Regions from separate parts of the Enterobacter sp. ECC_219_Taxon_10 genome, predicted to be linked through region 2. Evidence: predicted binding sites of a transcription regulator. Region 2 holds the regulator's gene; the other holds the start of a gene.
What was found. Region 2 encodes Fur, which represses iron uptake genes when iron is present. Its sites were predicted from a motif close to ATAATAATGAGAACNACTATCAA; they were not measured.

Region 1 (15,783 bases), 1.5 Mb from region 2:
TCTCACTGGCGAGTGAATCAGTCCACGTTGCAGCAGGTGCGCCAGCTGGTGAATCAAATGGAGCAGAGCGAGGACGGGCAGGAGACCCATGCCATTGCCACCCGCGAGCTGCTGTTTATGCAGCTGCTGGTGCTGTTGCGTCGCAGCAGCCTGGTGGAAGGGCTGGCAAATAACGACGCGCGGCTGAACCAACTGATGGCCTGGCTGGAGGACCATTTCGCCGAGGACGTGTGCTGGGAAACGCTGGCGGATAATTTTTCGCTGTCGTTGCGTACGCTCCATCGTCAGCTCAAGCAGCACACCGGGCTCACGCCGCAGCGCTACCTCAACCGCCTGCGCCTGATTAAAGCGCGTCACCTTTTACGTCACACCGACGAAAGCGTCACGGATATCGCGTATCGCTGCGGTTTCGGCGACAGTAATCACTTTTCGACCCTTTTTCGTCGCGAGTTTAGCTGGTCGCCGCGCGATATCCGTCAGGGGAAGGATGCTTCAATCCAGTAACGCGAAGGCAATCACCGTTTTATTGCCGCAAAATGGCTAATAATGTCCGGTTATTCACCGTAGAGGTTGTGGTGTGGCCGCTCAGTTAATTCTTCGCAAAGATGATTTTTTTGCCTCCGCGAGTCAGGCCGTCGCGGTGGCCGACCGCTACCCGCAAAATGTCTTTGCCGAGCATACCCACGAGTTTTGCGAACTGGTGCTCGTTTGGCGCGGCAACGGCTTACACATCCTCAACGACCGGCCCTACCGCATCACGCGTGGCGATCTGTTTTACATCCGCGGCGAAGACAAACACGCTTACGCCTCGGTTAACGATCTGGTTTTGCAGAACGTTATCTACTGCCCGGACAGGCTCAAACTGAATGTTGACTGGGCGGCTCATATCCCCGGTTTTCTCAATGCCAGAGGCGAACCCCACTGGCGCTTAAGCAGCAACGGCATGGCTCAGGTGCGCCAGACGATCTCCCAGCTGGAGCAGGAGAGCCAAAAGCACGATTCTGTGGCAAACCCGATGGCGGAGCTGCTTTTCGCCCAGTTGGTCATGACCCTTAAACGCCATCGTTATGCCACCGACAACCCCTCCGCGACCGCCCAGGAAGCGCTGCTGGACAAGCTGATCGCCCGGCTTGCGGGTAGCCTGAACAAAAGTTTCATGCTGGAAAAGTTCTGCGAGCAGGAGCAGTGCAGCGAGCGCGCACTGCGCCAGCAGTTCCGCACCCAGACGGGGATGACGGTGAACCACTACCTGCGCCAGCTGCGCATCTGCCACGCCCAGTATTTGTTGCAGCATACGGAGCTGATGGTCAGTGAAGTGGCGATGCGCTGCGGATTTGAGGACAGTAATTACTTTTCGGTGGTGTTTAATCGCGAGGTGGGGATGACGCCGGTTCAGTGGCGTCATCGCAGTCGAAAGGCAGCGTAATCAGTTCGCCATGCCGAGGCCGACAATGTTAGCGGCGATGATGATCACCACGCAGCCCAGGCTCAGAACGCCCACCGGACGACGCCCGGCGTTATTCCACTCTTTCAGCACCAGCCCAACCAGCCCGCCGCACAGCACGTAGAAGCTCATGTGCAGCATCCAGCTTATGTAGTCGTACTGTGGCGGAATGCTGGCGTGACCCCAGGCGTAGAAAAAGAACTGCAGATACCACATGAGGCCGCCCAGCATCGAAAGCAGCACGTTGGTGATAATTAAGGATTTTGCCAGCGAGAAATCCGCTTTTACTGACAGATCCTTCACTTTTGCCAGACGAATGAAGCAGAAGCCAAGGTTTACCAACGCGCCGCCGCCCATGATGACCACGTAGCTTGGCAGCGCCACGTACAGCGGGTCGACGCCCAGCGCGGCGGCCGCTTCGTGCATGGGTTTTGCGGCGTTCATGGCGAACGACATGCCCGCCGAGAAGATGCCGCACATCACTGCCAGCAGCAGCCCTTTCTTCAGGTTAAAGTCTTCGGCTTTGATGCCCATCTTGCGCTCTTTCAGCTGACCCGCTCGGGTGACGATACCCACGCCGATTACCGCGACAAGCACGCCCAGCAACGTCATCTGCCCACCTTTGGTGTTGATCAACACGTCGACATTACCGTTAAGAATGGGCGTCATCAGCGTGCCGACGATCAGCGTAATGCCAATCGCGATGCCGATACCCATCGACATTCCGAGGTAGCGCATGGTCAGGCCGTAGTTAATGTTGCCGATGCCCCACATCGCGCCGAACAGAAACACCGGCAGCAGGGTGGAAGCACTGAAGGAGGTGAAGTAGCCCCAGAAATCCGGGAGCAGCATGGCGCTAATGGTCCATGGCAAAATCAGCCAGGACACGGTACCGCCAACCGACCACATGGTTTCCCACGACCACCCTTTCACCTTTTTGAACGGGGCATAGAAACAGGCTGCACTGGCTGCGCCTATCAAATGCCAGAAGATACCCATCGTTATCGCATGATTCATTTTACGTCCTCATCGTTTTTATAGCCGGTGGCCTCCCCCCGACTTGATGAGTGTAAAAATTAGGCGGTTCAGGAACCTTCAGAAGGTTGCCGCACTTTGGTTTTGGATGGCAATCAGCGCGTTAACCTGGTGAGCAGACTCACAATTTTGCGTTTAGGCAAAACCTAAATAACCTTATAAAAACTACGGCATTGATAATCATTTTCAATATCATTTAATTAACTATAATGAACCAACTGCTTACGCGGCATTAACAGCTGTGCCGCCCGACAATAATGGAGAGGATTATGAGTTATACACTGCCATCCCTGCCGTATGCCTACGACGCACTGGAACCGCATTTCGACAAGCAGACGATGGAAATCCATCACACTAAACACCACCAGACCTATGTGAACAACGCGAACGCCGCGCTGGAAAGCCTGCCAGAGTTCGCTAACCTGCCTGTTGAAGAGCTGATTACCAAACTGGACCAGCTGCCAGCAGACAAGAAAACCGTGCTGCGTAACAACGCTGGCGGTCACGCTAACCACAGCCTGTTCTGGAAAGGCCTGAAAACCGGCACCACCCTGCAGGGCGACCTGAAAGCGGCTATCGAGCGCGACTTCGGTTCCGTTGACAACTTCAAAGCGGAATTCGAAAAAGCCGCTGCGACCCGTTTCGGCTCTGGCTGGGCGTGGCTGGTTCTGAAAGGCGACAAGCTGGCGGTAGTGTCTACTGCTAACCAGGACTCCCCGCTGATGGGTGAAGCGATCTCTGGCGCATCCGGCTTCCCAATCCTGGGTCTGGACGTATGGGAACACGCTTACTACCTGAAGTTCCAGAACCGTCGCCCTGACTACATCAAAGCGTTCTGGGATGTGGTGAACTGGGACGAAGCAGCAGCGCGTTTCGCCGCTAAAAAATAAGGTTGCATTGACGCCTGTGAGAAGCGAGTCTTATGACTCGCTTTTTTTGTATCTGCGTAATGGAGGCAGCAATGCATTACCCGGTGAACGTGTTTACAGGCAAGGTCAGGGAGTACGACGGCAGCCGCCCGAGCGCCATCGCCAAAGTGCAGGTCGACGGTGAACTGACGTTAACCGATCTCGGTCTGGCGGGTGACGAACAGGCCGAAAAGAAAATCCATGGCGGGCCCGAGCGCGCGCTGTGCCACTATCCGCGCGAGCACTATCAGCACTGGAAAACCGAGTTCCCCGAGCAGGCGGACCTCTTCGTTGCGCCCGCGTTTGGCGAAAATCTCTCGACCGAAGGGCTGACGGAGAAGAACGTCTTTATCGGCGATATCTACCGCTGGGGCGATGCCTTGATTCAGGTGACGCAGCCACGCTCGCCGTGCTTCAAGCTCAACTACCATTTCAGGATTCAGGATATGTCGGCCCAGCTGCAAAACGCGGGTAAAACCGGCTGGCTGTACCGCGTGGTGCTGGCTGGGCAGGTTTCTGCGGACGCGCCGCTTGAGCTGGCGTCGCGCCTGAGCGATGTGTCTGTTTATGACGCCTGCGCTATTGCCTGGCATATGCCGTTTGACGACGAGCAGTATCACCGCCTGCTGTCGGCTGCGGGGTTATCAACCAGCTGGACCAGAACGATGCAGAAGCGGCGCTTAAGCGGCAAGATCGAGGATAATTCGCGGAGATTGTGGGGAAAGTAGGCCGGGTAAGGCGAAGCCGCCACCCGGCACTAACAGCTACGAACGCTTATACAATGGTAGCCACAGCGTTAACCGTAGCCCACCCAGGGGGCTGTCGTCGGCTTTCACCCAGCCACGGTGCTGCTGCATGGCGGTTTCAACAATCGCCAGACCCAGCCCCGTGCCGCCAGACTCGCGGTCACGCGCTTCGTCGGTGCGGTAGAATGGACGGAAAATCTGCTCGCGATCTTCCGGGCTGACGCCAGGGCCGTCGTCATCGACAATGACGGTAATCCCGTCTTTATCCACCGAAAACGCCACTTCAATCTTCGTATGCGAGTAGCGCAGGGCGTTACGCACGATATTCTCCAGCGCGCTTTCCAGCGTGTTGGGGTTACCGTACAGCGGCCACGGGCCCGGCGGGAAGTTGACGGTGAACGATTTACCCATCTGTTCAGCTTCGAACGCCGCGTTGTCCAGCACCTCATGCCACAGGTGATTGGCTTTCACCGTTTCGCTCACCAGTGCGTTTTTCTGCTGGTTGCGCGACATCACTAGCAGATCGTTGATCATGCTGTCCAGACGATGGGCTTCCGTCTCAATACGCTCCAGCTCTTTGCTTTCCCCGCTGCGGCGGCGCAGCAGCGCGGTGCCCAGCTGCAAGCGCGTAAGCGGGGTGCGCAGCTCGTGCGAGATATCCGACAGCAGCCGCTGCTGGGCGGTCATCATGCGATCCAGCGCGCTCACCATCTGGTTGAAACTGGTTCCTGCGGCCAGGAACTCCTGCGGCCCGGATTCCAGCTCAGGATGCTGCCGCAGGTTACCCTGCGCCACTTCATCGGCGGCGTTTTTCAGCTTACGCGCCGGTTTTGCCAGGCTCCACGCCAGCCATAGCAGCAGCGGGGAACTGACCAGCATCGTGACAATCAGCAGCAGAAGCGGACGGTCAAACAGCAGGTTGATGAAGTCGGACTGGGAACTGCTCGCGGGGCGAATCAGATAGAGCTGGTAGTTGTCTTCCCCATCCCGTACCGAGAAAGGACCGACCATCTCTACCCGACCATATTTCTTCTTCTGTGGGTGATCGGCGTTATCCGCCTGGCCAATAAAGTTGCGGATGATCTGCATTTCATTGCGATCGGCTCCAATCACGCGGCCTTCGCTGGTGACCAGCAAAAGACGTTGTCCGGGAGGCGCCCACTTATCGATAGCGCGAAAAAGCCTGCGCCACCACATCAAATCGTTCGGCGGATCGTTTGCCAGCTCCGCTTCCACGTGCTGTTCGATCATCACGCCCTGACGTTGCTCGCTGTCGAGAAGCTCCGTCATCTGGCGTGAGTCGAGTTTTGGCAACATCAAAACGAGCATTAAAACCAGTGCCAGCGTCAGCCAGAAGATGGCGAAGATGCGGGCGGTTAAGCTGCCTATCATGAAGCGGAAACCATCAGATAACCGCGACCACGCAGGGTTTTAAACCATGGGTGACCGTCTTTACGCTCCGGCAGCTTGCGGCGCAGGTTAGAGATGTGCATGTCGATGGCGCGGTCAAACGGGGTAAGGCGTTTGCCCAGCACTTCCTGACTTAAATGTTCACGCGATACCACCTGGCCGAGATGCTGTGCCAGCAGATACAGCAGGGTGAACTCGGTGCCGGTCAGCTCCAGCGTCTGGCCGTCGAAGCTCGCTTCCTGGCGGCCCGGGTTCAGGCTCAGGGAGTCCACTTCCAGCGTTGGCGAGCTGTTGTCGGTATTTTGCTGCTGCTCGCTCCAGTGGGAACGGCGCAGGATAGCGCGAATACGGGCCACCAGTTCACGGTCGTTGAACGGCTTCGGTAAATAGTCATCCGCACCCAGCTCAAGGCCGAGAACGCGGTCAAGTTCGCTGCCGCGCGCGGTCAGCATGATTACAGGCGTCTGGTGTGTCTGGCGAAGCTCTTTCAGCGTATCAATACCGTTTTTCTTCGGCATCATTACGTCGAGCAAAAGTAGATCGATGCTGTCGTCAAGGAGACTCAGCGCCTGCTCGCCATCATGGGCAACCAGGACGTTGAAACCTTCCATGTCGAGCAACTCCTTTAAAAGGGATGTGAGCTCTCGGTCATCATCAACTAACAGGATTTTATTCATTGTTTAAATACCTCCGAGGCAGAAATTACGACATCAAGGCTATCTAATCCATGACTTTACGTTGTTTTACACCCCCTGACGCATGTTTGCAGCCTGAATCGTAGACTGTCTCTCGTTGAATCGCGACACGAAAGATTTTGGGAGCAAGTGATGCGCAAAGTTACCGCTGCCGTCATGGCCTCAACGCTGGCGTTCAGTGCGTTTAGCCAGGCTGCTGTAGCTATCATCGGCGATAACGGTTCCTCGCAAGAGGGCGCAACGCACAGCAGCCAAAGCCATATGTTTGACGGCATAAGTTTAACCGAACATCAGCGTCAACAGATGCGAGATCTGATGCAGAGGGCACGACACGATCAGCCCCCTGTTAATGTTAGCGAAATGGAGACAATGCATCGCCTTGTCACCGCAGAAAATTTTGACGAAAGCGCTGTCCGTGCTCAGGCCGAAAAAATGGCACAGGAACAGGTTGCCCGCCAGGTAGAGATGGCGAAGGTCCGCAACCAGATGTTCCACCTGCTAACGCCCGAGCAGCAAGCGGTTTTGAATACCAAACATCAGCAGCGAATGGACCAGCTGCGTGAGGTTGCACGGATGCAGCGAAGCTCAGAAACAACGTTTTTCAGTAGCAATAGCAGTACCCGTAGTAACCAGTAAACCCTGTTTTCCTTGCCATAGACACCATCCCTGTCTTCCCCCACATGATGTGGGGGTTTTTTTTGTCATTATTTTATACTTTATATAATAATAACAATAAGCTATGGTGCTTACTTACGTTGCGGGATTTTTGGGATTTTAGTGAGAAAAGATAGAATTGCCTGATTAGATGCAATGTATGGTTTCATATTAACTGTAAGATCCCGCGAATTTCCTCAACATAACGCCTGCGTTCGGCACGCTAAAAAATCTACCCCTATCATCAATCATAATGTTTTCACGTTGTGCTTAATTTTCGAGGTAAGACGCCTAAGCGTAGGGTTTCAAACTGCTAAGATTTTTTGTCCTTTTATGCCACGATACTCAACGTGCTTGTACCCGGTATGACATGACAGCATATCTCAAGGCACGTTATCATTAATGCCAGAATCTAAACCGTATCGAGACTTCTGTGATTCTGGAGCTCGTACAGGGCATATCAATAAGCCAGGAGAACTTAAACTACTCCAATTACATTCTGGGTTGCAAGAACAGCATATTTTGTGGAATAAAAACGCAATTTTGAAGATTGTTTATGTTACGAGACGCATTTTTGTATAAAAATTAATTAAAGGGGTTGGCAGGAATGAGGTTTAAGTTTAAATGTTTTTATGCGGGAAAAATAAATATTAATATGTTGCGGAATGTGTTTATTGAATTATTGTGTGTTTTAATTATTGTTGTTTTTTTGAAAGTAAGTTTGGGTATTATTGGTGATACTCCTGACTATATTAATGTTCATGAATTCATTAGAATTTACTGGAAGTCAGCGCCAGTTATTCTTTTGTATCTGATTTTGCGCCTTTTTAATGTAAGAGTTCTTTTTTCATTGTATCTCGTTATATTGATTGCTACGGTCCTTACATTTATAAATTCAACAAAGTTGTCGCTAACTGGCCAGCCACTATCCTACAATGATATTGTTGCTGGTTCAAATATCTCCTTGGCTTCTAAATATCTTTCTTATAATAATTTTTTTCTTTTTTTAGGGGTTGTTTTTATTGGAGGGTTAGTATTAATTTTAGATAATAAGTTGAAAATTCATAAGACAAGTAAGTCCGTCTTGGTGGTATTTTTGATACCTACAATGTTTATGGCATTTTCATCTTATTCTAATACCATTCGAGTGTTACCTGGTTGGATTGTTGAAAGAGTCAATCTTCTAAATAACAAATACGATGTTAATTATTTTTCATGGGATTGGCCGGGCAATGTAAGTCAACACGGTTTGCCTCTTCATCTGATTCAGACTAGTATTCGTACCTCAATACCTGAGTTAGCTAAAAACGATGTGGGTAAGTATGTTGCGTTGCGTGCTCAATATATTTCTAGTGAGCCTAAAAATAAGACGGTAATATTTATTTTATGTGAGTCGTGTTGGTATGATAATAACAACTTTAAAGATCTATACCAACCATTAATGGATACTGGTTTTGTTGCTTTAAGGGCTACATCTCCACATTATGGGGCTGGTACAGCTAACATAGAGTTTGAAATGTTGACCGGCTTACCAAGTACGAGTAAGTACCTTTCAGGTATCATCTATCAGGAATATGTTGATGCATTTAAGGTTAATGCTGAATCTTTTCCTCAAGCTTTAAAAAATAAAGGATACGCTACATTTGCTGCTCATAACAATAATAGAACATTTTGGCGCAGAGGTGATGTTTACCGTAAGTTTGGTTTTGATCAGTTTGTCGATATAACCCAAATGGGGGATGTGCCAGTTGATATATTAAAAAATAAGAAGCCTTGGCAGTGGCAAACAGATGATATCGTTCTTTATCGCTCAGCATTAAAGGAGCTACGTGAGAAAAAGGGACAGCCAATTTTTATGAACCTTATAACCATGGGTACTCACGGGCCTTACCCACATCTGAATGATTCTGGCGAAACAGCCTATAAATATGAAGTTGCGGAGTCAATTTCTCGTTTAGTGAGTTTTGCTCAAGAGGTTCAAAAGCTCGACAAAGATGCGGTTATTATTGTATATGGTGATCATAAGCCTGCACTAAATAAATATTTTTATGAAAACAATGTTATCTCGCGAAATTTGTTCTCAACTGTTGGTGATAAAGATGAGGATTTTAACTTTAAAGTTATTGCTACGCCTTTAGATTTGGGGGATGTCCCTGTTTTTATAAAGTCTAACGATATGGCTGCTGTTACGGGTTTTGTAAAAGATGCGAACAAGAAACCCTATTTTTGTTTAGCTTCGTTTGCGGATAAATATTTTATAAATTCTGATGTCTTTGCTGTAAAATACACTCAGAATAACGGTTGTCAAAACCCAATGTATACTGATTATGACGGTTACAAATCTTTAATAAACAGTATTCCATCATGGGTTTACGCAATATCATTGTTCGAAAATATACCGTAATAAATTTAGGGGGATATGATACGTTTGGCCATCACCATTTCCCCAAATTTATGCTGCTTTCGCCTTAACTTGTCAACATCATCACTTCGTTACGATGATGAGAAGGAGCTTCACAATTGGAGGTCATGTTAAAGACCGATGTGGTACAAAATGTGAACATTACAAGAAATTAAAACTTTGGTTTCAAAGACATAAATTAATAGTAAGACACCATCCCTGTCTTCCCCCACATGATGTGGGGGTTTTTTTTGCCCCGCATTCTGATTTGTTAACCGTTTATTCATCCTTTGCCTCCCCATGCTTCCGTTATACTAGCGGCATGACATGACAGGAGCGTTTATGAATCAATCCTATGGAAGGCTGGTAAGCCGGGCCGCCATTGCGGCCACCGTCATGGCCTCTGGCCTGCTGCTGATTAAAATCTTTGCCTGGTGGTACACCGGCTCGGTCAGTATTCTTGCGGCGCTGGTGGATTCACTGGTGGATATTGCTGCCTCGCTGACCAACCTGCTGGTGGTGCGATACTCGCTGCAGCCGGCGGATGAAGAGCACACGTTTGGACACGGCAAAGCGGAGTCGCTGGCCGCGCTGGCGCAAAGTATGTTCATTTCTGGCTCGGCACTGTTCCTGTTTTTGACCGGTATTCAACATCTGGTTTCGCCTTCACCGATGAATAATCCCGGTGTCGGCGTGGTCGTCACGGTAATTGCACTTATAAGCACACTTGTTCTGGTAACGTTCCAGCGCTGGGTCGTTCGCAAAACGCAAAGTCAGGCTGTACGGGCGGATATGCTTCATTATCAATCTGATGTTATGATGAATGGGGCTATTCTTATTGCGCTCGGTCTGGCCTGGTATGGCTGGCATCGGGCCGATGCGTTGTTTGCGTTAGGGATTGGTATCTATATTTTATATAGCGCCCTGCGGATGGGGTATGACGCGGTGCAATCACTGCTCGATCGCGCTCTTCCGGACTCGGAACGTAATGAAATTTTTTCCATCGTGACCTCCTGGCCCGGCGTCAGCGGTGCACACGATCTTCGAACGCGGCAGTCAGGGCCGACCCGCTTTATTCAGATTCATATTGAAATGGAAGACAACCTGCCGCTGGTTCAGGCTCACATGATTGCTGAACAGGTCGAGCAGGCGATTTTGCAGCGTTTTCCTGGTTCAGACGTCATCATTCACCAGGATCCCTGCTCGGTTGTACCCGGACATGTTGGGCTTTCGTAATTCGTTGTAAAAAAGTGAGCCAGGCCAGCATTTTGTGTATAAATTACCGCCATTTGGTCTGACCTGAATCAATTCAGCCAGAAGGGATTGATATACTATTTGCAGTATTCGTTGGTCGATAAGTTTCTTCCGGCAACAGATTTCAATTTTGCATTCCTAAGTTCAGAGGTAGTCATGATTAAGAAAATCGGTGTGTTGACAAGCGGCGGTGATGCGCCGGGCATGAACGCGGCAATTCGTGGGGTTGTCCGTGCAGCGCTGACGGAAGGTCTGGAAGTTTTTGGTATCTATGATGGTTACCTGGGTCTGTATGAAGACCGTATGGTTCAGCTCGACCGCTACAGCGTGTCTGACATGATCAACCGTGGCGGTACCTTCCTTGGGTCTGCGCGCTTCCCGGAATTCCGTGACGAACACATCCGTGAAGTGGCTATAGAGAACATGAAAAAGCGTGGCCTGGACGCGCTGGTGGTCATCGGCGGTGACGGCTCGTACATGGGTGCAAAACGTCTGACCGAAATGGGCTTCCCGTGCATCGGCCTGCCGGGCACCATCGACAACGACATCAAAGGCACTGACTACACCATCGGTTACTTCACCGCGCTGGGCACCGTTGTGGAAGCCATTGACCGTCTGCGTGACACCTCCTCTTCTCACCAGCGTATCTCTATCGTTGAAGTGATGGGCCGTTACTGCGGCGACCTGACCCTGGCGGCGGCTATCGCCGGTGGCTGTGAGTTCGTCGTGGTTCCTGAAGTGGAGTTCAGCCGCGAAGATCTGGTCGCTGAAATCAAAGCGGGCATCGCGAAGGGTAAGAAACACGCGATTGTGGCTATCACCGAGCACATCTGTGACGTTGACGAGCTGGCGAAGTACATCGAAACCGAAACCAAACGCGAAACCCGCGCAACCGTTCTGGGTCACATCCAGCGCGGCGGTTCCCCGGGCCCGTACGACCGTATCCTGGCATCCCGTATGGGTGCGTACGCTATCGAGCTGCTGCTGCAAGGCCACGGCGGCCGCTGCGTCGGTATTCAGAACGAACAGCTGGTTCACCATGACATCATCGACGCGATTGAAAACATGAAGCGTCCGTTCAAAGGTGACTGGCTGGACTGCGCCAAAAAACTGTACTGATCCTTCAAGCCCTCTTCTTTCAGAAGAGGGCTTTTATTCCTCTTCGTTATAGCCAATCTTTTTTTATTCTTTAATCCTCGATTCGCTTTCTGGCACGCTGCATTCATCAAAACACTACACAAGAGAGCTGGGCGATGAATAAATGGGGCGTGGGTTTAACGTTATTGCTGGCATCGACCAGCGTTCTGGCAAAGGACATCCAGTTACTGAATGTGTCGTATGACCCGACGCGTGAGCTGTACGATCAATACAACAAAGCCTTTGCGGCGCACTACAAACAGGAAACCGGCGATAACGTGGTAATTCGTCAGTCTCACGGTGGCTCCGGTAAGCAGGCGACGTCTGTGATTAACGGTATTGAAGCCGACGTGGTGACCCTGGCGCTGGCCTATGATGTCGACGCCATCGCCGAGCGTGGTCGTATCGACAAAAACTGGATCAAACGTTTGCCGGATAACTCCGCGCCATACACCTCGACCATCGTCTTCCTGGTGCGTAAAGGAAACCCGAAACAGATTAAGGACTGGAACGACCTGATCAAACCGGGCGTTTCTGTGATTACCCCGAACCCGAAAAGCTCCGGCGGTGCACGCTGGAACTACCTCGCGGCCTGGGGCTACGCGCTGCACCACAACAACGGTGACCAGGCTAAAGCGCAGGAATTCGTCAAATCCCTGTACAAAAACGTCGAAGTGCTGGACTCCGGCGCACGCGGTGCCACTAACACCTTCGTCGAACGCGGCATTGGCGACGTGCTGATTGCGTGGGAAAACGAAGCCCTGCTGGCGACCCACGAGCTGGGTAAAGACAAGTTTGAGATCGTGACCCCGAGCGAATCCATCCTCGCTGAGCCGACCGTTTCCGTGGTCGATAAGGTCGTTGATAAGAAAGGCACCAAAGCGGTGGCGGAAGCCTACCTGAAGTATCTTTACTCGCCGGAAGGCCAGGAAATCGCGGCGAAGAACTTCTATCGTCCACGCGATGCGGCTGTCGCGAAGAAATACGATAGCGAATTCCCGAAACTGAAGCTCTTCACCATTGATGATGTGTTCGGCGGCTGGACGAAAGCGCAGAAAGAGCATTTCTCTAATGGCGGCACCTTCGACCAGATTAGCCAGCGCTAAACCACAACAAACGACACGGCGACCCGGTGTGAGAAATCCACCGGGTTTTTTATTTGGTCATCATTTTGCGTTACTCTTTTGCCTCTATTGAAAACAGGGAACGCGTTGTGAAAAAAATTATCTTACTGATCCTGATTGTCATCGCTCTTGCCGCAGGCGGCGTGTACTGGATAAAAGCGGGTAATCCGAATGCGTTGCGCCATATCGTTCTCGACCAGTGCCTGCCTAATCAACTGCAACACCGTAACCCGGCGCCCTGCGCGCAGGTGAAGCCTGACGCGGGCTATGTGGTATTTAAAGACCGCAACGGGCCGCTGCAGTATCTGCTGATGCCAACGTACCGCATCAATGGCACCGAAAGCCCGCTCCTGACCGAGCCTCACACGCCGAACTTCTTCTGGCTGGCGTGGCAGTCGCGCAGCTTTATGACCATGAAGCGTGGCTCCGAGGTGCCGGACAGCGCCATTTCGCTGACGATTAACTCTCCGACAGGCCGTACGCAGAACCATTTCCATATCCATATCTCCTGCCTGCGCCCGGACGTGCGCGAGAAGCTTAACGCGGCGCAGGGAGAAATCAGCACCCAGTGGCTACCATTCCCGGGCGGGCTGGAAGGGCATGAGTATCTTGCTCGCCGGGTGACGGAGAATGAACTGGTCCAGCGCAGCCCGTTTATGATGCTGGCGGAAGAGCTGCCGGAAGCGCGCGACCATATGGGGCGTTTCGCGCTGGCAATGGCGCAGCAGTCGGATGGATCTTTTATTCTGCTGGCTACGGAGCGTAACCTGCTCACGCTCAACCGCGCCTCGGCAGAGGAATTGCAGGATCATCAATGCGCTATCCTGAAGTAACCCCACCATAAATCGCGTTTACTCGGGCTGCCTGTCACCGTAGACTTGCTGAAAAAATCTACAGGAGACAGGTATGTCGCTCTGGTTAACGCATCCTCTGCTGCTGCCCTCGCTGATCGTCGGCGTCACCATCGTGCTGTGGGCGACGTCGCTATTGCCAGAATTTATCACCGCGCTGCTGTTCTTTACGGCGGCGATGGCCGCCAGAATCGCCCCGCCGGAAGCGATCTTCGGCGGTTTTGCCTCGTCGGCTTTTTGGCTGGTATTCAGCGGGTTTGTACTGGGCGTGGCGATCCGTAAAACCGGGCTGGCGGACAGGGCCGCCCGGGCGCTGTCGGCAAAGCTCACTGACTCCTGGGTGCTGATGGTGGCGAGCGTGGTATTGCTCAGCTACGCGCTGGCGTTTGTGATGCCGTCAAACATGGGGCGTATTGCGCTGCTGATGCCCATTGTCGCGGCGATGGCGAAACGCGCCGGTATCGCCGACGGCTCCCGCGCCTGGTTTGGTCTGGCGCTGGCCGTCGGGTTCGGCACCTTCCAGCTTTCGGCAACTATCCTGCCTGCAAACGTCCCTAACCTGGTGATGAGCGGTGCCGCGGAAGGCTCGTACGGCATTCACCTGAACTATGTTCCGTATCTGCTGCTGCATACGCCGGTGCTGGGTATTCTCAAAGGCCTGATTCTGATTGGCCTCATCTGCTGGCTGTTCCCCGGCAGCCCAAAACCCCCGAAGGATCTGGCGCTGTCTGAACCCATGGGGCGGGACGAAAAGCGTCTCGCCTGGCTGCTGGCGCTGGTGCTGGGAATGTGGGTCACGGAGAGCTGGCACGGCGTAGGGCCCGCGTGGACGGGGCTGGCGGCGTCGATCATCGTCATGCTGCCGCGCGTTGGCTTTATCACCGGGGAGGAGTTTTCTGCGGGCGTGAACATGCGTACCTGCATTTACGTCGCGGGTATTCTTGGGCTGGCGATCGTCGTGACGCAAACCGGTATCGGAACGGCCGTGGGCGAAGCGCTGCTGCGCATTATGCCGCTGGATGCGGACAAACCGTTCACCAGCTTTCTGGCGCTGACCGGTATTACCACAGCGCTCAACTTCATTATGACTGCTAACGGCGTTCCGGCGTTGTACACTACCCTGGCTCAGAGCTTCTCGGACGCGACCGGTTTCCCGCTGCTGTCGGTGATCATGATTCAGGTGCTGGGCTATTCCACGCCGCTGCTGCCGTATCAGGCGTCGCCGATTGTGGTGGCAATGGGGCTCGGGAAGGTGCCTGCAAGGGCGGGGATGGTGCTTTGTCTGGCGCTGGCTATCGCAACGTATCTGGTGCTGCTGCCGCTGGATTATTTGTGGTTTAGCGTATTAGATAAAGTGTAGTTCGGTGCGAGGGGTTTCCCCTCACCCCAACCCTCTCCCAAAGGAGAGGGAGGAGAAGAGCGGTGGGTAAGCGCAAGCGCCACCCGCCACAAAGGCCATTACGCCTGTTTAGCCGCTTCTGCCGCTTTAACGATCACCGCGAAAGCGTCAGCTTTCAGGGATGCACCGCCAACCAGCGCGCCATCGATGTCTGGCTGGGTGAACAGCTCAGCAGCGTTGGAGGCGTTTACGGAGCCGCCGTACTGGATGATCACTTGCTCAGCGACTTTCGCGTCGGCTTTAGCAATGTGGTCACGAATGAATTTGTGCACTGCCTGAGCCTGCGCAGGGGTTGCAGATTTGCCGGTACCGATCGCCCAGACTGGCTCGTAAGCGATAACCGCGCCTTCGAACGCTGCCGCGCCCTGAGTTTTCAGCACGGCGTCGATCTGACGCGCGCACACTTCTTCGGTTTTGCCCGCTTCGTTTTCCGCTTCGGTTTCACCGATGCACAGAACTGGGATCAGACCCTGCTCTTTCAGCACGGCGAATTTCTTCGCGATGAACTCGTCAGATTCTTTGTGGTAAGTGCGACGCTCGGAGTGGCCGATGATGATGTATTTCGCGCCGATATCTTTCAGCATTTCAGCGGAAGTTTCACCGGTGAACGCGCCAGACAGGTTAACGTCAACGTTCTGCGCGCCCAGCACGATGTGGCTGCCGTCAGCGGCACGTTTAGCCAGATCCAGGTACATATCCGGCGGAGCGATAGCAACCGCGCAGCC
Region 2 (15,783 bases):
AAGAAGTGGTGGGCAGCGCGCTGAAAATGCTCGAACCTGGCTTAGGCGGGCGGCATATTGCGCTGAACATGCCCGAGCCACTGACGTTAATTCACGTTGATGGCCCGCTCTTTGAGCGGGTGCTGATCAACCTGCTGGAAAATGCCGGCAAATATGCGGGTGCCAGCGCCCGGATTGGCGTGGATGCTACGGTGGACGATGGAACGCTTCATCTTGACGTCTGGGATACCGGACCGGGCATTCCTGCCGGGCAGGAGATGGCTATTTTTGAAAAATTCGCGCGCGGCAATAAGGAGTCGGCCATTCCGGGCGTGGGGCTGGGGCTGGCGATTTGCCAGGCAATTATTGACGTCCATGGCGGGACCATCTCCGCGGAGAATCGTCCGGAAGGCGGCGCGCGTTTTTGTGTTACACTTCCTCTGGAAACCCCGCCAGAACTTAATGAATTACCAGAGGATTTGTGATCAACGTTCTGATTGTTGAAGATGAGATCGCCATTAGCCGGTTTCTGCGCGCTGCGCTGGAAGGCGATGGTCTGCGCGTTCATGATGCGGGTACGCTTCAGCGGGGTTTAATTGAAGCCGCCACCCGCAAGCCGGACCTGGTGATCCTCGATCTTGGCCTGCCGGACGGTGACGGCATTGATTTTATCCGGGAAGTGCGTCAGTGGAGCCAGATGCCGATCCTCGTGCTCTCGGCCCGTACAGAAGAGACGGATAAAATCGCGGCGCTGGATGCCGGGGCGGACGATTATCTGATTAAACCTTTTGGTATCGGCGAGCTACAGGCTCGCCTGCGCGTGGCGCTGCGCCGCCACAGCGCAACCACGCCCGCTGACCCAACCTACACGTTTGGGGATATCCGGGTTGACCTGGCCGCGCGGCGCATTGTGCGCGGCGATGAGGAAATTCACCTCACGCCAATAGAATTTCGCCTGCTCGCCGTACTGCTCAACAACCACGGCAAGGTACTCACCCAGCGCCAGCTGTTAAGTCAGGTGTGGGGACCCAATGCTGTAGAACATAGTCATTATCTACGCATATATATGGGACATCTTCGTCAGAAACTCGAAGTCGACCCCGCTCGCCCTCGCCATCTATTAACTGAAACCGGTATCGGTTATCGGTTTATGCTTTGAATAACTATTCACTTTATTTTTAAATAAAACGAAATCCCTCAGAAAATATTTCACAAATAACCCATGCGTTATTTTTGCGGGTTATTTTCGCTCATTTAAAACATTAACAGAACAACCCGTTAACGCATCATCAACAAATCAGAGTTTTGATCTGCGATATTCATTTTAAACGAATATTTATTTCTGATTTGATCGGTTAACGGTGATCTACCTCACGGTTAATCGGCTTTTTCTGGATAAAATGACCATGCTTTCAATTACTGAAAGGAAAATGAAACATGGAAAACAACAATCGCTTAATGCCCCATATAAGGCGGACAACACATATCATGATGTTTGCCCACCGAAACTGCTTTGACTTTCATCTCTTTAATGCCCGGTAGTCCTTCGACTTCTGGCGCACTCGCTTACAGGCTATCCTTAAACACCTTATTTTACAGGCTATTGCCTGTGATCTCGTGCGCTCATTCATCCTGATTCAGAATCATCCGCACCGGGCGGACTGAATTTCAATCATCAAAAAAGCAATTCACTGATTTTAATCAGCGGCCACCCTTTGCTTTTTTTCCGGAAAAATTATCGATTTCTTTCTTGCAAGAAATCGAAGGACGCTTATTACCTAAAATAAAGAGAGAAAGATGAAAAGTTTAAAAATCGCAGCCAGCCGTGCATGTCCGGATTGCTTTACTACCCAGCGTGAACTGGTGGATGTCCGCGCCTCTGATTATATTGATGTTGCCGCCATTGTTCTGACGGTTACGGATATTGCCAGCGGTATTCTGGACGAAATAGAAGCCACCGGTTTTGGCATTCCCGTATTTGTCGCAACGCACAAAGAAGAGTTCATCCCGGCAGACTATTTATCTCGCATTCATGGCGTATTTGAGTTCTCAGACACCAGCAACGACTTTTATGGACGCCAGCTGGAAGCGGCCGCCCAGAAGTATGAAACCCAGCTGCGCCCGCCGTTTTTCCGCGCCCTTGTCGACTATGTAAAACAGGGCAACAGCGCGTTTGACTGCCCGGGGCATCAGGGTGGCCAGTTCTTTCGCCGCCATCCTGCCGGCAATCAGTTTGTCGATTTCTTTGGTGAGACGCTTTTCCGCGCCGATCTGTGCAACGCCGACGTGGCGATGGGCGATCTGCTGATCCACGAAGGCGCGCCGTGCATCGCCCAGCAGCATGCGGCAAAAGTCTTTAATGCCGATAAGACCTACTTCGTGCTGAACGGTACCTCGTCATCCAACAAAGTGGTGCTTAACGCTCTGCTCACCCCGGGCGACCTGGTGCTATTCGACCGTAATAACCACAAATCTAACCATCACGGTGCACTCCTCCAGGCTGGCGCAACGCCGGTCTATCTGGAAACGGCGCGCAACCCGTACGGCTTCATTGGCGGCATTGACGCCCACTGCTTCGAAGAAAGCTATCTGCGCGAGCTGGTAGCAGAGGTGGCGCCGGGCCGCGCGCGCGACGAACGTCCGTTCCGTCTGGCGGTTATCCAGCTGGGTACCTACGACGGCACCATCTATAACGCCCGTCAGGTGGTGGATAAGATTGGGCACCTGTGTGATTACATCCTGTTTGACTCGGCCTGGGTGGGTTACGAGCAGTTTATTCCGATGATGGCCGACTGCTCGCCGCTGCTGCTGGAGCTGAACGAAAACGATCCGGGGATCCTGGTCACCCAGTCCGTGCATAAACAACAGGCTGGCTTCTCGCAGACCTCGCAAATCCATAAGAAAGACAGCCATATCAAAGGGCAACAGCGCTATGTCCCACATAAGCGGCTGAATAATGCCTTCATGATGCACGCCTCCACCAGCCCATTTTATCCGCTGTTCGCTGCGCTGGACATCAACGCCCGCATGCATGAAGGCCAGAGCGGCCGCAACATGTGGATGGACTGCGTGGTTAACGGTATCGAAGCGCGCAAGCTGATCCTGGAGAACTGCCGGTATCTGCGCCCGTTCGTGCCGGAGACAGTGGATGGCCGTCCGTGGGAAAGCTGGGACACGGCGGAGATTGCAACCGATCTACGCTTCTTCCACTTCGTGCCGGGTGAAAACTGGCACGCTTTTGAAGGCTACGCTGAGCACCAGTATTTTATCGACCCGTGCAAGCTCCTGCTGACCACGCCGGGCATTAACGCCCGCACCGGGGAGTATGACGACTTCGGCGTGCCCGCCACTATCCTTGCCAACTTCCTTCGCGAAAACGGCATCGTGCCGGAAAAATGCGATCTCAACTCGATCCTGTTCCTGCTCACGCCGGCGGAAGATATGGGCAAGCTGCAGCAGCTTGTGGCACAGCTGGTGCGCTTCGAAAAACTGCTCGAGAGCGATGTTCCGCTGAAAGAGGTATTGCCTTCTCTCTACAAACAACATCCGGAACGTTACGCGGATTACACCCTGCGCCAGATCTGCCAGGAAATGCATGACCTGTACGCCCGCCACAACGTGAAGCAGCTGCAAAAAGAGATGTTCCGCAAGTCTCACTTCCCACGCGTGATGATGAACCCGCAGGACGCGAACTACGCCTACCTGCGCGGCGAGGTCGAGCTGGTCTCCCTGCGCGACGCGGAAGGCCGCATCGCCGCTGAAGGTGCGCTCCCTTACCCACCGGGGGTGCTGTGCGTGGTTCCAGGGGAAGTCTGGGGCGGTTCCGTGCTGCGCTACTTTGCCGCACTGGAAGAAGGCATCAACCTGCTGCCGGGCTTCGCGCCGGAGTTGCAGGGCGTGTATGTCGAGGAGTGTGACGGTCGCAAACAGGTTCGCTGCTACGTCATCAAACAATCCGCCGCTCAGCCCGCGCTGCTGAAAGGAGAGAAATTATGAGTAAGTCCAATAAGATGGGCGTGGTGCAGCTGACTATCCTTACCATGGTCAACATGATGGGTTCCGGGATTATTATGCTGCCCACCAAGCTCGCCGAAGTGGGGACGATTTCGATTATCTCCTGGCTTGTTACCGCCGTAGGATCGATGGCGCTGGCGTGGGCGTTCGCCAAGTGTGGGATGTTCAGCCGCAAGTCAGGTGGCATGGGCGGCTATGCTGAGTACGCCTTTGGTAAGTCCGGCAACTTTATGGCGAACTACACCTACGGCGTATCGCTGCTGATCGCCAACGTGGCGATTGCCATTTCCGCCGTCGGCTACGGCACGGAGTTGTTTGGCGTGACGCTCAGCCCGGTACAAATTGGGCTGGCGACCATCGGGGTTCTGTGGATCTGCACCGTGGCCAATTTTGGTGGCGCGCGCATTACCGGTCAGCTCTCCAGCATCACCGTCTGGGGCGTGATTATCCCGGTTGTCGGCCTGTGCATCATCGGCTGGTTCTGGTTCAGCCCAACGCTCTACGCCAACTCCTGGAATCCGCACCACGTGCCGTTCTTTACGGCAGTGGGCTCGTCTATCGCCATGACGCTCTGGGCCTTCCTGGGTCTGGAATCCGCCTGTGCGAACGCAGAAGTGGTAGAGAACCCGGAGAAGAACGTGCCGATTGCGGTCCTCGGCGGAACGCTGGGCGCGGCGGTGATCTATATCGTCTCGACTAACGTCATTGCCGGGATTGTGCCAAACATGGATCTGGCTAACTCCACGGCGCCGTTCGGGCTGGCCTTTGCCCAGATGTTCACCCCGGAAGTCGGGAAAGTGATCATGGGTCTGATGGTGATGTCCTGCTGCGGCTCGCTACTCGGCTGGCAGTTCACCATCGCGCAGGTGTTTAAATCCTCGGCTGATGAAGGTTACTTCCCAAAAATCTTCTCCCGCGTGACCAAAGCCGACGCGCCGGTGCAGGGTATGCTGGCAATTGTCATCTTCCAGAGCGGATTGTCGCTGATGACCATTAGCCCGTCCCTGAACAGCCAGTTTAACGTGCTGGTCAACCTGGCGGTGGTGACGAATATCATTCCGTATATTCTGTCGATGGCGGCGCTGGCGATCATTCAGAAGGTGGCGAAAGTTGATCCACGCAAAGCGCGTGCGGCGAATATTGTGGCGCTGATTGGGGCAATCTACAGCTTCTATGCGCTCTACTCATCCGGCCAGGAAGCGATGCTGTATGGCGCGATGGTGACCTTTATGGGCTGGACGCTGTACGGTCTGGTGTCACCGAGATTTGAATTGAAGAATAAGCATAGTTAAAAAAAAGCCCGGTGGCGCTAGCGCTTACCGGGCCTTTTTCTCCCTCTCCCTTTGGGAGAGGGCCGGGGTGGAGGCATCAGCCCGCACCAGAACCGCACTTACGCGTTTTTCAGCACTTCGCTGACAATCTCTACCGCTTCTTTCTCAATCTGCTGGCGGTGCTCAGCGCCGAGGAAGCTTTCGCAATAGATTTTGTACGCATCTTCCGTACCGGACGGACGCGCGGCGAACCAGCCATTTTCGGTCATCACTTTCAGTCCACCGATAGACGCACCGTTACCCGGTGCCGCCGTCAGACGGGCAGTGATCGGATCGCCTGCCAGGGTACTTGCGCTGACCATCTCTGGGGAGAGTTTGGACAATGCAGCTTTCTGCGCAGAGGTCGCGCCAGCCTGGATACGGTTATAGCTTGGCGCACCAAAGCGTGCCGCCAGCTCGTTGTAGTGTTCCTGCGGGTTTTTACCGGTAACCGCGGTGATTTCCGCAGCCAGCAGGCACATGATGATGCCGTCTTTATCGGTTGACCACGGGGTGCCGTCGAAGCGCAGGAAGGACGCGCCCGCGCTCTCTTCGCCGCCGAAGCCAAAGCTGCCGTCGTGCAGACCGTCAACGAACCACTTGAAGCCCACCGGCACTTCCACCAGCTTGCGGCCCAGCGCGTCCACCACGCGGTCGATCATCGCAGAAGAGACCAGCGTTTTACCGACAGCCACCTCTTTGCCCCACTGCGGGCGGTGCTGGAACAAGTAGTTGATCGCAACAGCCAGGTAGTGGTTCGGGTTCATCAGCCCGGCAGGGGTGACGATGCCGTGACGGTCATAATCCGGGTCGTTAGCAAATGCCAGATCGAACTTGTCGCGCAGCGCCAGCAGGCCCGCCATCGCGCACTCGGAGGAGCAGTCCATACGGATCGCGCCGTCTTTGTCCAGGTGCATGAAGCGGAAGGTCTGATCAACGTGATCGTTCACGATGGTCAGATCCAGCTTGTAGTGCTCGGCGATGCGCTTCCAGTACTCAATACCGGAGCCGCCCAGCGGATCCACGCCCAGCTTCAGGCCGGCTTTCTGAATCGCCGCCATATCGACGATATCCGCCAGCCCTTCCACGAACGGCTGAACCAGATCCTGCTCTTTCACGTGGCCGGAGGCCATCGCTTCATCAAGAGAAATACGTTTAACGCCTTTCAGGCCGTCGGCCAGCAGCGCGTTTGCACGATCTTCCACCACTTTGGTGACGTTGGTGTCAGCCGGGCCGCCGTTAGGTGGGTTGTATTTGATACCACCGTCTTCCGGCGGGTTGTGGGATGGCGTGATAACGATCCCGTCTGCCAGTGCGCCACCTTTTTTGTTGTGCACAAGGATTGCGTTTGATACCGCTGGCGTTGGGGTGAAGCCGTTGTTCTCCTGCACAATCACGTCAACGCCGTTTGCCGCCAGCACTTCCAGCACGGAAATGAACGCCGGTTCAGACAGCGCATGGGTATCTTTGCCCACGTAGCACGGACCGGTAACGCCGTTTTTGGCGCGCTCTTCCGCAATGGCCTGAGCAATGGCCAGAATATGCGGTTCGTTAAAGCTGTGGCGCGCCGCGCTGCCGCGGTGACCAGATGTACCAAACTTCACTGCGTGTTCTGCGTTGCCCACGACCGGTTTCAGCACGTAATACTGCGCGGTCAGCTGAGCGACGTTAATCAAATCGCTTTGTTGTGCAGGTTGGCCTGCACGGCTGTGATTTGCCATTACCGGGTCCTTATGATGCAAGGGTTAAATTGTACCGCAAACCTTTTCAATCAATTCCGCCGGGAACTGCATGGACTGCATGATGTGTTCAATCATGCTGCACTTGCGGCCCGTATTGGTATTGGTGATCACCCAGTACGGGGTGCCAGGGACATGTTTAGGTTTGGTTTGATTGCCATTTTGCAGCAGCGTCTGCTCGTCGCCCGCGAAATAGACGCGGGTACGGCCGTGCAGCGACTCGGTCGCTTCAGCAAACGCTTTGTTATCCAGGGCGTAAAGTGTAGACAGCACCAGCATAAAACGGTTGACCGCCTTTTTCTGCTCCGCATATTCGTCGGAGAGCAGCAGCTCACGCATCGCGCGCACTTTATCTTTTACCGGCGTCACGGCAGGTTTTGCCTGTGCAGCAACGCTCGGCTGAGACACGACATCTTTGGTAACTGGGGTGGCAGGCTGTGAAGCGGCGGAAATTTTAAGCATGCGCCGTAAAATGTCGGACGCGCTCTCCCCGATATGCCGCGTCTGGCTGGCAATATACTGATAGAGTTCGTCATCAACTTCGATTGTTTTCATCTTAATCCAGTGCGATATCTTATCTGAATACAAGTCATTGGGATTATAAGGTCAAATCCCAACAGCGGATAGCGTCAAACCAGGTTGGCGGCAAAAGTCAGATTAAACTGGAACCTTGCAGCCGGGCGGCAGAATGGTCAACATGATACCCTAACCTGACATACGTAAAAAAAGAACTTTGCCATGAAATTGAATACCCGAGCGCAAACTGCACAATCGCCGAACAATAATTCCCCCATCGTGCTGGTTCATGGACTTTTTGGCAGCCTGGATAACCTGGGCGTGCTGGCCCGCGATTTGGTCAGCGATCACGATATTCTACAGGTTGATATGCGCAATCACGGGCTTTCCGGCCGCTCAGACGTAATGACCTATGCGGCAATGGCGCAGGACCTGCTGGATACGCTTGATGCGCACAATCTGCAGAAGGTGACCCTCATCGGGCATTCAATGGGCGGTAAAGCGGTTATGGCGCTCACCGCGCTGGCGCCAGAACGCATTTCCGGGCTTGTGGTCATTGATGTTGCCCCTGTGGACTACGACGTTCGACGTCATGATGAGATTTTCGCAGCAATTAATGCTGTAACGGCAGCTGGCGTTTCCACACGTCAGCAGGCGGCAACGGTTATGCGTGAGCATCTTGATGAAGAAGGCGTGGTGCAGTTCCTTTTGAAGTCGTTTGTTGACGGGCAATGGCGTTTTAACGTGCCGGTGCTGTGGGACCAGTACAACAACATCGTGGGCTGGGAAACCGTCCCCGCCTGGCCGCACCCTGCTCTCTTTATTCGCGGCGGCCACTCTCCTTATATTACCGACGCTTACCGCGACACGCTGCTGGCACAGTTCCCGCAGGCGCGCGCCCACGTGATTGCCGGGGCCGGGCACTGGGTTCACGCCGAAAAACCTGACGCTGTACTGCGCGCTATCCGCCGCTATCTCGCTGATACTGCAAATTGATTAAAAAGAGAGCGACTGGAAGATGACAGGCTTCCAGTCGTTGGCGTGCCGTTTTTGGTGATGTATGATGGCGCGCTTATCGCCCGGGCTTTAGCAGGGCGGCGTGTTTCCCCCGAAGTCTCAGAATCATGGCCAAAGAACAAACGGACCGTACGACACTAGATCTGTTCGCGAATGAGCGTCGACCGGGACGACCGAAAACGAATCCGCTTTCGCGCGATGAACAGCTGCGTATCAATAAACGCAATCAGCTTAAACGCGATAAAAATCGTGGGCTTAAGCGTGTCGAACTGAAGCTCAACGCTGACGCTGTCGATGCGCTTAACGAGCTGGCCGAGGCGCGTAATATCAGCCGCAGCGAGCTTATTGAAGAGATGCTCATCGCTCAGCTTGAGACGCTTCGCAGCCAGGCATAAGTCTGAAAAACCTCTTTATCGCCCTTTTCATGTAGCACAGAGTGCAGTCCTGCGCGATAGCGGTTTCCGCAGGGTTGCCAGTTCTGCTATTATTGCCCTTATCCGTGGCCGAATTGCGCCACCATACCATTAAGTTTCAAGAGGTTATTTTACTCATGGCAATCATCGGCATTTTCTTCGGCAGTGATACCGGCAATACCGAAAATATCGCAAAAAACATTCAGAAACAGCTCGGTAAAGACGTTGCTGATGTGCATGACATCGCCAAGAGCAGCAAAGAAGATCTCGAGGGCTATGACATTCTGCTGCTGGGTATTCCAACCTGGTACTACGGTGAAGCCCAGTGCGACTGGGACGATTTCTTCCCGACGCTGGAAGAGGTGGACTTCAACGGGAAGCTGGTCGCACTGTTTGGCTGTGGCGATCAGGAAGACTATGCCGAGTACTTCTGTGACGCGCTGGGGACGATTCGCGACATCATTGAGCCGAATGGCGCGGTTATTGTTGGTCACTGGCCGACTGCCGGTTACCACTTCGAAGCCTCTAAAGGCTTGGCCGATGACGATCATTTTGTCGGTCTGGCCATTGACGAAGACCGTCAGCCTGAGCTTACGGCAGAGCGTGTAGAGAAGTGGGTTAAGCAGATCCGTGAAGAACTCCACCTGGACGATATTCTCAACGCCTGATTTTTTCTACGGCGCAACGCAGGTTGCGCCCGTTTTCCAGGTAAAACCGATTAAATTAATTGCTACAAACTTTTAACTTTTTCGCCCAGACCTGTACAATGTCTCCCTGGCAAAATGTGGTTTCCATTGAGCAAGTTTGTTGGTGATACCACGTTTTTATAAGCATATTTTGCCTGAGACTTGCAGTTTTCATTTAGGCATGGCAGTTCTATAATGAGACGCATTAACCCAGGTGCATTTTCTGTCACTTCCTTCAGAAGTGAATCGTTTAGCAACAGGACAGATTCCGCATGACTGACAACAATACCGCATTAAAGAAGGCTGGCCTGAAAGTAACGCTTCCTCGATTAAAAATCCTCGAAGTGCTTCAGGGTCCAGACAATCACCATGTCAGTGCGGAAGACCTTTATAAACGTCTTATCGACATGGGTGAAGAGATTGGGCTGGCCACCGTTTATCGCGTGCTGAACCAGTTTGATGACGCGGGCATTGTTACCCGTCATAATTTCGAAGGCGGTAAATCTGTATTCGAACTGACCCAGCAGCATCACCACGATCACCTGATCTGCCTCGATTGCGGCAAGGTCATTGAATTTAGCGATGATTCCATCGAAGCGCGTCAGCGTGAAATCGCAGCTCGTCACGGCATTCGCCTGACCAACCACAGCCTGTACCTATACGGTCACTGCGCTGAAGGGGATTGCCGCGAGAATGAACACGCTCACGACACAAAATAAGTTAGCGTTCATACTCTGAGCCAGCCGCGAGGTTGGCTTTTTTTTGCGTCAAAAAAGCCCGGTAAGCAAAGTGCCACCGGGCGTAAAGCAACTTATTTATTGTTATTGCGTATCTCGTTCCAGATCTTATCGCAACGCTTCGCCACTTCCTGATCGTTACCGGTTTTACGCGCCTGAATACAGGCCTGATAATCCATCACCCGAACGTTCTCCTGCGTCGCGAACTGCTCATGCGCTTTCTCTTTCTTCAACACATTCAGCACGCTCCGACAGGCTTCGATTTTCTCCGGCGATCCTTCCGCGGTATTAATACAGGCGCTATACGCCTCCTTCAGACGGGAATCCTCTTTTGGCGCCTGAGTCTGAGCGCACGCCACCAGCCCTGATGCCAGCAACGCGACGATTACGATTTTTTTCATCATGTGCAGTCTCCAGACCGGCGGGACTCAGCCCGCCGGTGTGCTCATCAGAAGATGGTGAATGGGGCGATAACCATGAATTTGACGTCACGTTCATCCTGGAAGATGTTGCCGTAACCGCCCGCATAGCTTGGAATATCGGAGTGGTTGTCATACTGGGTGAAGTGCAGCTTGAACATCGTGCCTTTCGCGCGGCCATCCTGCAGGGTATAGATAGCATCCAGGCTGTAGGAGGACTCTTTCAGGCGATAGTTAGGATCGTAGTAGGCATCCGGCGTCGCCATGTCTGCTGGTTTTGCGTCCCAGGCGTATGCGTAAGAAGCCCCCACCGCCCAGCCAGGCAGGTTCCAGTTTTTCAGGTCATACATGGCGCCGAAGAAGACCGCTTTCTCGCCGTCGGCGTTGAAGTCGGAGCGGTTATCCCACCAGATATCCAGACGACCGTTGGATGATGCATAGGTCGGGGTCATACGCTGCAGGAAGTAGCCCTGCTGCCCTTCCGCCTTCACCCATGTCCCTTCCAGACGCAAATCAACCTGACCGACTTTGTAGCCGAAGGTCAGCGCCTGAAGCCACGCGGTGCCGTTATAAATGTCATTTACGCTGCCATCGCTGACCTTATCGCGCGTACCGTAGAACTGGTAGCTGGTGCTCAGCGGGCTACCGGCGATATCAAATTTGTAGCTGGCTTTAGCAAAATACTGATCGATATAGCCTTCCGCCTGACCAAATGCGGCTTCCAGAACCAGATCGTTTTTAAAGTCGTACTTCGCGCCCAGCGAGTGGAGGTAATCGACTTTGGTTTTCTTATCGTTCTGGTAGAACTTATCCATTTCGATGTGCCACGGCGCTTTGTACTCGTTGGTCCACATATAGGAGAAGCTCAACGCACCTGCGTCACCGTAGTCAAAGTTAGCCCCGGCTTCTGCACCCTGATAGGTACCAGGCATAAAGCTCCAGTGCGGCGCTAACAGCGTCTGGCCGGTTGGCTGAATATACCCCCCGCGCGCCCAGACCGGGCCGTATTTAAATTTCGCTGCAGCCTTATAAAGGCTGATACCGCTTTTATCTCCGGACCAGTCTTCGTCATAGGCTTTATTGCTGGAGGAGAAGGCAATTTCGTTCGGGTGGCCGCTGTCGCCGTTTTCCGCCATTTCGATTGCGGTAAATGCAGCAATATCCAGACCGAACATATCAGCGGCATAGCCTGACTGGAAGTCCAGGTTGGCGTTCCAGGTGGAGTGAGAGAGGTTGGTTTTGTATTTATCTTCTGTGACATCTTTACGGTCACGTTCACGCTGCCAGTAATAAATACCGCCAGTGAGGGTAGAATCTTCGATGAAACCTGCTGCTTTCGCCTCTGGTGTCACCACCAGGCCCGACATTGCTGTCACACCGGCAATAGCCAGCGCCAGCGCATTACGTTTGCCACTGAACGTACGCATAGATTATTCCTCTTTGACGAATTAAAACGCCTTAAACGGCGAAAATATAAAAGACCAAATGGTCAGGGGTAGTTATAAATACCCTCGAATTAACTACCGTCTTTAGGTTATTTTTCGCGACGCGAATTATCAATGCTTTTCAGTGGGCAAAAGTCAGGATTATGACGAAGTGCACATAATTGGTAGTGCTTTGTAACATTTAGCCGGATGCGAGGTGTGGCGGGGCTAAAACAGGTAATTTCAGCGTATTAGACCGTAAAAAAACACGTATTTGTTCTTATTCTCTTTTTTATCATAAAGACAAACTTTTTTTAGAAAAATAAGTAGCACCACGTTGACCAAAAATTTTAGTTGGCCTAATTACGGGTCTACTTTAACGATATGATCATTAAATAAAAAAACGCCGCTATAAGCGGCGTTTGTTTCTCATTGACCAGTGCAGCGTTATTATTCGCCGATCTTCGTCCAGGTATCACGCAAACCTACGGTACGGTTAAATACCGGCTTTTCTGCCGTACTGTAACGGCTGTCCAGGCAGAAGTAACCTTCACGTTCAAACTGGAATGCTTTGCCCGCTTCAGCCGCTTTCAGCGACGGCTCCGCGTAACCCTGTTTGATCACCAAAGATTCCGGGTTGATAGTCGCCAGGAAGTCTTCAGCTGCACCCGGGTTAGGGACGCTAAACAGACGATCGTACAGACGAATTTCTACCGGCAGCGCGTGGGAAGCGCTCACCCAGTGGATCACGCCTTTCACCTTGCGGCCATCTGCCGGATCTTTGCTCAGCGTCTCTGCATCGTACGAACAGAAGATGGTGGTGATGTTGCCTTCTGCATCTTTCTCTACGCGCTCGGCTTTGATGACGTAGGCGTTACGCAGACGCACTTCTTTACCCAGCACCAGACGTTTGTACTGCTTATTGGCTTCTTCACGGAAGTCAGCACGATCGATCCAGATTTCACCGCTGAACGGCACGTCGCGGCTTCCCATTTCCGGTTTGTTCGGATGGTTAGGCATGGAGACCAGCTCGCTTCCACCCTGCGGGTAGTTTTCGATAATCAGTTTCACCGGATCGATAACGGCCATCGCGCGCGGGGCGTTTTCGTTGAGATCTTCACGAATGCAGGATTCCAGAGACGCCATTTCGATGGTGTTGTCCTGCTTGGTCACGCCAATACGTTTGCAGAACTCACGAATAGAGGCGGCAGTGTAACCACGACGGCGCAGACCAGAGATGGTTGGCATACGCGGATCGTCCCAACCCTCAACGTGCTTGTCTGTTACCAGCAGGTTCAGCTTACGCTTGGACATCACGGTGTATTCCAGATTCAGACGAGAGAACTCGTACTGACGCGGATGCACAGGAATGGTGATGTTATCCAGCACCCAGTCGTACAGACGACGGTTGTCCTGGAACTCCAGCGTACACAGGGAGTGCGTAATGCCTTCCAGCGCATCGCTAATGCAGTGGGTGAAGTCGTACATCGGGTAGATGCACCACTTGTTGCCGGTCTGGTGGTGTTCCGCAAATTTAATGCGGTACAGCACCGGGTCACGCATCACGATAAACGGAGACGCCATGTCGATTTTGGCGCGCAGGCACGCTTTGCCTTCTTCGAAACCACCGGCACGCATTTTTTCAAACAGCGCCAGGTTCTCTTCCACGCTGCGATCGCGGAACGGGCTGTTTTTACCTGGCGCAGTCAGCGTACCGCGATACTCGCGGATTTCGTCAGCAGACAGTTCGTCGACGTATGCCAGACCTTTATTGATCAGCTCCACCGCGTAGGCATACAGCTGATCAAAATAGTCAGAGGAGTAGCAGATATCGCCAGACCAGTTGAAGCCCAGCCATTGCACGTCGTTTTTAATGGACTCAACGTATTCGATGTCTTCTTTTACTGGGTTGGTGTCATCGAAACGCAGGTTGCACTGCCCCTGGTAATCTTGCGCAATGCCAAAATTCAGGCAGATCGATTTCGCGTGACCAATGTGCAGGTAGCCGTTCGGCTCCGGCGGGAAACGCGTATGTACCGTGGTGTGCTTACCACTGGCCAGATCTTCATCGATGATCTGACGAATAAAGTTACTCGGGCGGGCTTCTGCCTCACTCATCGTGGATTCCTCAAAGCGTAAACAACGTATAACGGCGTATGATCTTATAAGCCGGACGTAGTGACAACCCTTAGTTACGGAAAATACGTATCAGATGAAAATAATGGGGGCATTTGCTGCAAAAAAAAGCGGCGGAGGATATCCCCCGCCGCTTAAGGCATGACTCTACTCAGGAGCGATTACTTGCCTTTAATCTCATACAGCGCTGTTTGGCCTGCAACTACCTGACCTTTCGCCTGAATGACCAGGCCGCTGAAGTCATCAATGTTGCTGCAAACGACCGGGCTAATCATGGAGCGCGCGTTGGCGTTCAGGAAGTCCAGATCCATTTCCAGAATCGGCTGACCCGCCACCACTTCAGCGCCCTCTTCTACCAGGCGAGTAAAGCCCTGACCGTTCAGCGCAACGGTATCGATACCCATATGGACAACGATCTCCGCGCCTTTTTCGGTTTCGAGGCAGAACGCGTGGTTGGTGTTGAAGATTTTCACGATGGTACCGGCCGCCGGAGACACAACGGTTTTGTCCGTTGGTTTCACCGCCACGCCGTCACCAACCGCTTTGCTGGCGAACGCTTCGTCAGGCACCTGCTCAAGCGCAACCACGTCACCGGTGACCGGGGACACCAGCGCAGCGATAGTCACCGCATTTGGCACGGCCTGCGGTTTTGCAACCGGCGCTTCAGCTACTGGAGCGCTATCCGTTGAGGCGGCAGCAACCGGCCCACGGGCGACCACTTTTTTCATTTCATCGCCGATAGATTCAGCTTTCGCACCCACGATAACCTGGATGGTTTGCTTATTCAGTTTCACCACACCAGACGCGCCCAGGCGTTTACACATCGCATCACTCACGCGCGCGGAATCACCCACGGTCAGACGCAGACGAGTAATACAGGCGTCAATCGCTTTCAGGTTGTCGGTACCGCCGACTGCGGCAATATAGCTGGTCGCCAGCTGGGTTAAACCTTCTTCGGTATTGCTGTTTGCTTCACTGGTAACAACATCTTCTTTCGTATCTTCGCGGCCCGGCGTTTTCAGGTTAAACATACGAATCACCGCGCTGAACAGAACGAAGTAGATAACGAAGAAGATCAGGCCCATCACCACCAGCATCCAGACGTTGCTGCTTGCCGCCGGCAGGTTGTACATCAACACGTAGTCAATGGCGCCTGCGGAGAAGGAGAAGCCCGCATGGATACCCAGAAGGGTGGCAACGAACAGGCTGATACCGGTCAGGATTGCGTGCATGAGGTACAGCAGCGGAGCCAGGAACATGAACAGGAATTCCAGTGGCTCGGTAACACCGGTCAGGAAAGCGGTAATCGCAACAGACAGCAGCATGCCGCCAACCATCGGACGACGCGCTTTTGGCGCGGCCAGGTACATAGCAAGCGCAGCACCAGGCAGAC

Region 1: a site for Fur is predicted at 2,653-2,675, ahead of sodA (superoxide dismutase [Mn]). Genes of this name have one in related genera too.

Annotation. Positions count from the first base shown of each region.
Region 1 covers NZ_CM178005.1:4,803,335-4,819,117, reverse strand. The annotation lists gene rhaS (HTH-type transcriptional activator RhaS) at 1-504, shown strand, start outside; gene rhaR (HTH-type transcriptional activator RhaR) at 578-1,426, shown strand; gene rhaT (L-rhamnose/proton symporter RhaT) at 1,427-2,461, opposite strand; gene sodA (superoxide dismutase [Mn]) at 2,749-3,369, shown strand; gene yiiM (6-hydroxyaminopurine reductase) at 3,441-4,115, shown strand; gene cpxA (envelope stress sensor histidine kinase CpxA) at 4,152-5,525, opposite strand; gene cpxR (envelope stress response regulator transcription factor CpxR) at 5,522-6,220, opposite strand; gene cpxP (cell-envelope stress modulator CpxP) at 6,371-6,874, shown strand; gene AC4ICF_RS22845 (LTA synthase family protein) at 7,500-9,296, shown strand; gene fieF (CDF family cation-efflux transporter FieF) at 9,636-10,529, shown strand; gene pfkA (6-phosphofructokinase) at 10,704-11,666, shown strand; gene AC4ICF_RS22830 (sulfate ABC transporter substrate-binding protein) at 11,801-12,790, shown strand; gene AC4ICF_RS22825 (CDP-diacylglycerol diphosphatase) at 12,898-13,641, shown strand; gene AC4ICF_RS22820 (SLC13 family permease) at 13,715-15,019, shown strand; gene tpiA (triose-phosphate isomerase) at 15,118-15,783, opposite strand, start outside.
Region 2 covers NZ_CM178005.1:1,414,593-1,430,375, reverse strand. The annotation lists gene kdpD (two-component system sensor histidine kinase KdpD) at 1-464, shown strand, start outside; gene kdpE (two-component system response regulator KdpE) at 461-1,138, shown strand; gene speFL (leader peptide SpeFL) at 1,417-1,521, shown strand; gene speF (ornithine decarboxylase SpeF) at 1,777-3,975, shown strand; gene potE (putrescine-ornithine antiporter) at 3,972-5,285, shown strand; gene pgm (phosphoglucomutase (alpha-D-glucose-1,6-bisphosphate-dependent)) at 5,384-7,024, opposite strand; gene seqA (replication initiation negative regulator SeqA) at 7,049-7,597, opposite strand; gene ybfF (esterase) at 7,781-8,554, shown strand; gene ybfE (LexA regulated protein) at 8,683-8,970, shown strand; gene fldA (flavodoxin FldA) at 9,126-9,656, shown strand; gene fur (ferric iron uptake transcriptional regulator) at 9,947-10,393, shown strand; gene chiQ (ChiQ/YbfN family lipoprotein) at 10,486-10,812, opposite strand; gene chiP (chitoporin ChiP) at 10,860-12,257, opposite strand; gene glnS (glutamine--tRNA ligase) at 12,705-14,372, opposite strand; gene nagE (PTS N-acetyl glucosamine transporter subunit IIABC) at 14,552-15,783, opposite strand, start outside.